Lentisphaera araneosa HTCC2155: one gene and its partner. The protein of the gene in region 1 interacts with the protein of each later gene in a pairwise test. Links are inferred from orthologs where the notes say so. Each region holds a gene or a part of one and is shown in the gene's direction. Other genes may lie near its edges. The genes, in order: ruvA and ruvC.

The links.
Region 2: the proteins of ruvA (region 1) and ruvC interact in binary tests that used the Escherichia coli proteins (3 or more experiments, as listed by UniProt). The link is inferred for Lentisphaera araneosa HTCC2155 from one-to-one orthologs.

What each region holds. Positions count from the first base shown.
Region 1 is NZ_ABCK01000003.1:201,241-204,441, forward strand. Bases 112-2,981 are described here. They hold ruvA (Holliday junction branch migration protein RuvA), read left to right. Parts: upstream 112-1,171; coding sequence 1,172-1,792; downstream 1,793-2,981. Other genes in these bases: LNTAR_RS03775 (mechanosensitive ion channel family protein), read right to left, coding at 112-294; LNTAR_RS03780 (DUF6901 family protein), read right to left, coding at 370-1,032; ruvB (Holliday junction branch migration DNA helicase RuvB), read left to right, coding at 1,800-2,825; LNTAR_RS03795 (YicC/YloC family endoribonuclease), read left to right, coding at 2,822-2,981. In the rest of the region: more of LNTAR_RS03775, read right to left, coding at 1-111; more of LNTAR_RS03795, read left to right, coding at 2,982-3,201. UniProt on the Escherichia coli protein: The RuvA-RuvB-RuvC complex processes Holliday junction (HJ) DNA during genetic recombination and DNA repair.
Region 2 is NZ_ABCK01000007.1:64,653-67,841, reverse strand. What follows is about bases 140-2,997. They hold ruvC (crossover junction endodeoxyribonuclease RuvC), read left to right. Parts: upstream 140-1,238; coding sequence 1,239-1,757; downstream 1,758-2,997. Other genes in these bases: LNTAR_RS08695 (redoxin domain-containing protein), read right to left, coding at 1,754-2,893; LNTAR_RS08705 (efflux RND transporter permease subunit), read left to right, coding at 140-1,068. Outside these bases: more of LNTAR_RS08705, read left to right, coding at 1-139; LNTAR_RS08690 (excisionase family DNA-binding protein), read right to left, coding at 3,118-3,189.

The sequences.
Region 1 (3,201 bases):
AATAACAAAGACAACGCCCGCGGCATTGATGAGATGGCGCGCAAATTTAACGAGAGTTTCGTCAGTTTTTCCTTTGGTCATGAGGTGGCAGATGTAACGAGTTACATACTTAACAACTTTGATGCCGATCCAATAGATGGCTATCGCGTGCAGTAGGGGCACACCATAGATGCTTAATAGCTCCATGCTCTTTTCTGCGATGGGGAACGTAGCTTCAGATGCAGGGCTGTCTCCAATGACAGAGGCGTCTTCAACAACAGGTGTGTCTGCGGCTGCAAAAATAAAGTTTAACATACTCTTCTATCCTAATTTTGTTGAGTTATGAAAACAGTATCGTTTCTATGTGAAAATCCCAAATATTCTTAAAAATTAATCGAAAGATTTTAGCTTGTTTTCGAGTTGTTTTGTGATCGAAAGGGACATTAAGACAGTGAGGGAGTGGTAGATGAGTACAGCGTTGATGCCAGCGTCACCTTGAGCGAGTTCTTGAACTCGATGACTGAGATTAGTGAAGAGATCGTTTAAAACGTTGAGAAAATCAGCATCTTTCTTGTCGTCACGACTCTCGTTTTGGAGTTTTTGCACGGCAAAAAATAGCGTGAAGGCATGGATGACTTCGTCTTTTGTAGGGAAGGGGGGGATGAAGTCAATGATTTTGCGAGCTTCGCGACCTACTGGGCAGGCAGATTGGAAAACGGCGATGCGTACGAGTTCTCCGATTATATCCTGTAATTCACGGTCTTTGTATTCGATGTATCGTCCCGAGCTTTCCCAAACTTTTACTGTGGCTTTATCAATCGATTTCTTTTTGATAATATTTCGGGCATAGGAATTAAGCGCACGAGCAGCGGGACATAAAGGGAAGTCACCTTGGGATAGGGTACAATTAGCACATTTGTGGTTTTCAAGTTTTAACCACTCTTGGGGATTTTTACTTTCATTAGCATCGAGATTAATACTCTTGGTGTTGGTATAATCAAAACTCCAGCTGAGGGGCTCGCCATCAGCTTCGTTATTAAAAATAATTTCCATTTTCTTTATCATGTACAAAGATAAACTTTAAAAGCTGAGCAAGCAAAAAATTTCATCAGCTTTATCTCAAATTGTCGGGAAATGAAGCCAGTTTAATCTATATTCTTAGTTAATTATAATTTTATTGAAGGCGATGCTGATGATAGCGCATTTAAAAGGACAATTGGTAGAGCTCGAATTGAGCAATGCAGTGATCGATGTGGGAGGCGTAGGCTATTACGTCGATATTCCTATGAGTACTTATGATCGCCTACCAAAAGTAGGCTCGCCAGTGGCTTTGCGAATTCACATGACCGTTCGCGAAGATGCAATGAATCTATATGGTTTCGCAACAGATGAAGAACGTAGCTTTTTTAGAATGATTACTTCAGTGAGTGGGATTGGACCAAAGATTGCCTTAGCAGCGCTATCAGCTTTGCCGACAGAAACCTTTTGTGAAGCGATTCAGGAAGGCAATATAAAATTGCTGAGTAAAATTTCCGGCGTGGGTAAACGTATGGCGGAACGCATGGTTGTTGAGCTAAGAGATAAAGTGGGTGCCTTGGGCATGACCTCAGCCTTTGTCGCAAAAGTAGCTGATGATGATATGTCGGCCCAAGATAAGGAAGCTTTTAACGACTCTATCATGGCCTTGGAAGCATTGGGTTACCGTCCCGATACAATTCGCAAGACTGTTAAAACGATTTTTGATGGCCTAAGCCCCGCCCAACGCAGCTCTGAAAATATTATTAAAGCGGCCTTATCCGCAATGAATAGCTAGGTCCTCTATGTCTGAAAACTTTTTTGAGTCAACTTTAAAGAAAGAGACTGGCGAAAACGACAATATCTTACGCCCTAAAACTTTTGAAGAATTCCCTGGACAAGATCAAGTAAAAGAGCGCCTCTCAATTTTTGTGGAAGCCGCAAAAATGCGTGATGAAGCCTTGGGGCATTTTATTTTGAGTGGACCACCCGGCTTAGGCAAAACAACTTTGGCCTATATCGTCGCTAATGAGCGTGGCAAAGGCATAAAGACTTCTTCTGGTCCAGTATTGGAAAAGCCCGGTGATCTAGCTGGATTACTGACTAGTTTGAGTGATGGCGACATTTTATTTATTGACGAGATCCACCGTCTTCCGATTGCGATTGAAGAGTACTTGTACTCGGCCATGGAAGACTTTTTTATTGACATCATGATTGACCAAGGTGTAGGAGCTCGCTCAGTGCGACTCAATATTCCTAAGTTCACTTTGGTAGGAGCCACGACGCGTTTAGGTTTATGCTCAGCGCCATTACGCTCAAGATGTCAGCATGTCCACCGCCTTGAATATTATAGTGACGAAGAATTGGGAAGAATTGTTAAGCGCTCTTCCGATTTAATTAATTGTGAAATGGATGAGAAGGCGAGCCATGAAGTGGCTGGCCGGAGTCGTGGCACACCCCGAATTGCCAATAATTTATTGCATTGGGTACGAGACTACGCGCAAGTTAAAGCAGATGGATTTGTGACTTGGGATTTAGCTAATAAAGCCCTCAATATGCTGAATATTGATAGCAATGGCTTAGATGAAATGGACAAGAAGATCCTCAATACAATTGCCTATAACTTTGACTGTGGCCCCGTGGGGATAAAAAATATTGCCGTCAGTGTGGGAGAAGAAGTGGGGACTTTGGAAGACGTCTACGAGCCATTTCTCATACAAGAAGGCTATTTAGTCCGAACTCAGACAGGACGAGTTATTTCTCAAAAAACAAAAAATATGCTAGGGATCAATTCAAACTCTAGCGATGAACAGGATTTACCAAATTTATGAAAAGCATGACGGGCTATGGTCGCGGTGAAGCGACTTTAGAAGATTTTAGTATTGTGGTTGAACTCTCGACTGTAAATAGAAAAGGCTTGGATATGCGCGTTAATTATCCACGTGAACATTTAGCTCTCGAGGGTTTAATTCGCAAGAAAATTGGTGGGGTTTTATCTCGTGGTATGGTGACAGGTAGTTTAAACCTTTCATTTAATGCGGGTGCGATGTCCGCAAATGTAAACAAAGATTTGATCAAGTCATACATTGAGCAACTCCAAGAAGTTCACGAAAGTATGGGCATGGAATATACTCCAGACACGGTGCGCTTGATGAGTTTGCCAGGTGTTTTAGAAGACAGCGGTAAAAATATTGATGAAGACTTACT
Region 2 (3,189 bases), on another replicon or contig:
ATTAATTATGTGCGCGGTCCGCAAGTGATCAAAAATGAGGATACCTTCCTCACTGGTTACGTACTCTTCGACAAGCTCAAGGGCTATGCCGAAGTCGACGTTGTCGAGAGTGCTGAGGCGTACCTCAATAGTCTCATTAAGTCAAGAGAACTCATTCTACCCGATGGTGTAAAATATCACTTTGCGGGTTCATATGAAAATCAGATCCGCGCCGAGAAGAAACTACGTGTGGTACTGCCTCTCGCCATGTTTATTATTTTTATCTTACTCTTTATGCACTTTAAAAATATCCCCAATACCATGATGGTCTTTAGCGGTGTAGCTGTCGCTTGGGCTGGAGGATTTATCCTTATCTGGCTCTATGGCCAAAGCTGGTTTTTAGATGGGGAATTATGGGGAATCAATTTTCGCGACCTCTTTAGTATTAAAGCGATCAATCTCTCGGTTGCTGTCTGGGTTGGCTTTCTGGCCCTCTTTGGTATCGCGACTGATGATGGCGTGGTCATGGGGACCTATCTCAAAGATCAGTTCGGCAAAGAAAAATACGATAATATTCATTCTTTACGAAGTGATGTTATTCAAGGGGCACAGCGTCGTATTCGCCCCTGCTTAATGACCACCGCAACCACGCTACTTGCCTTACTGCCTGTACTGAATTCCACTGGTCGCGGCTCAGACGTCATGGTTCCCATGGCCATTCCTTCTTTTGGCGGCATGCTAGTAGTTCAACTCTCTGTCTTCCTCGTTCCTTGCCTCTTCTCTATGGTGAAAGAAGTGCAGTACTACAGCAAATTATCCGATGCCACAATTGATAAAATTTTTATTGTGTTTTTAGCTTTAGGGCTCGGAGTTGGGCTCTATACGGCAGGAACAATGGATATCAGTCTTGATCCAATGTTTATCGTCCTCTGTGGCATTCTCGCTTCCCTCGCCATTCTGTGTACTCTCATTGCCCTCCTTGTACTGCCTATGGACTTCGTCTATATTTGGCGCCGTCTAAGTGTCTGGCTTAAGGAGGAAGAGAATACACAGCAAAGTGAAGAGGAGAACAAAGGTTCCGGAGACTAGTCAATTAAGTACTCTACTTTTGCTTAATCTCTGCAGATAATCTACTTCAAGCATTCTTTCAACTACGGGATGATCTTCATTGCAAAACCCTTAAAGCTAAGCTAGCTTAATCAGCCTCAAGTCGACGTTCGATTTGAGGCTGATTTTAATTTCATCCCGAGGATAACACCCTGAGTAAAAAAATTCGCATTCTAGGTATCGATACCTCGCTTCGTTCCACGGGTTACGGGATTGTGGACCTCTTTGAGAATGGCAGTATGAATGCCATTGATTGTGGCGTTGTAAAAAACAAGGCCAAATTGAGTCAGCTCGATTGCTTGAAACGCCTGCACGTGGCCATCACTCAACTGATTGAACTCTATAAACCCGATCACATCTCGATTGAAGGAACTTTTTATTCTAAATTTGCGAAGACCGCAATGATTCTCGGCATGGCTCGTGGCTCAGTTTTGAGTGCCTTAGCGGGAACGGATCTTCCCGTTTGGGAATATTCTCCCAAACGTGCCAAGCAAGCAATCACCGGTTCAGGCGACGCTTCCAAAGAACAAGTTGCTTTTATGATTGCGGGAATTCTGCAAGCGGATGTTTCTCAAATTAATGATGATGCAACCGATGCTTTAGCGCTGGCCGTTTGTCACGGCCAGGCGATACTTTCCCCTACTTCAGGAAAATTGGGTATTCAGCTTTAGAAACCTTTGCCAAAGGTATCGATAATGAGCTCGCGTACTTCCGCAGGATCAATCTCACTCTGGTGACGATAGATGACTTCTCCACCTGGTTTGATAATGATGGTGTAGGGAATCGGGCCTTCCCATTTCACATCCAAGGCTTTGATTAAACCATCAGCATCTTTGCCATCAAAAATATAATTGTTACTCGCACGACCTTCATTTTTGAGGCCTTTAGAAATGCGACGAGTGACACCCGCATTTTCGCTCTGTAAAAATTTCAGGGCTTTGTCTTTGCGTTTTAAATCATCAATACTGATAGTGATAAGTTCAAAATTGCGGTATTCGAATCGACGATTGAGTTTAACGAGGTCAGGAAATTCCGCCATGCACGGACCACACCAAGTTGCCCAGACATTGATCATACGAATCTTGTCGGTTTTATTTTCTACGAGCTTTTTAACTCCTGCCACGTCAATTTCTTCGAGAGTAATTTCCTGCTTTTCCCAAGCTTCATTATAAGCTTTTACAGCTGATTCTTTTTCAAGCCACTTCGTGCTGCAGCCATTCACTTTCGTATTCGCCACAGGGGGTTCTTTGCCTTCGAGTAAGGCATCAATCGCATTGATGGCATCGTGACTTTTTATATCTTGACCACTCTTGTCGTTATCAAAACGTCCTTGGTAACGCACTTTGCGGTTTTCGTCGAGAATGAAAAAATGGGGCGAAACTCGAGGGCCATAGGCATTGGAGACTTCCTGTTTATCGCCGTCATAGAGGTAGGGGAAATTATACTTCATTTTCTTAGCGCGAATAATCATAGCCTCGTAGCTATCATCTTCCACACTGTAACCTAATTCATTAATACGAACTCCTTTTGGCGCTGCTGAAGAAATAGCGACTAACTGAAAACTCTTATCTTTATAATCATTGGCTAATTTCACCATGCGTTCTTCGTAGGCCTGAGCCGAAGGGCAATGGTTACAAGTAAAGGCCAGCATAAGCACCTTGGAATCTTTGTATTCTTCAATCGTATGCATTTTGCCATCAAGACCTTTTAAATTAAAGCTGGGGCCTTGTGCTCCCACTTCAATAGTTGGCTTTGGTGCCGCAAATAAATTCAGTGCCGCAAAAAATAATATAAATAAATACTTCATCTTCAATCCCTTATTAATTTTTCTGAAATTAATCCCTCAATTCCATTTTGGAACTCCTGCTTACTCCAAAATTTCGATTCAGTTTAGATATAACAGGGTACAGGCCTCATAATTAAAGAGAAATTTATCGTATTGATCATTTTTTAGTAAAATTAAGAAATAGGTGCCTAAATTTCGAGTGTTCATCTAGGCTAGGTCGCTCAGATTGGTCCAGATAATAATATCTAAATAAACTTAACTTCGATGTGCTCAGTTTGACAAAGATCAATAAGTTGAGGAGTTTGTTTTTTTGGATC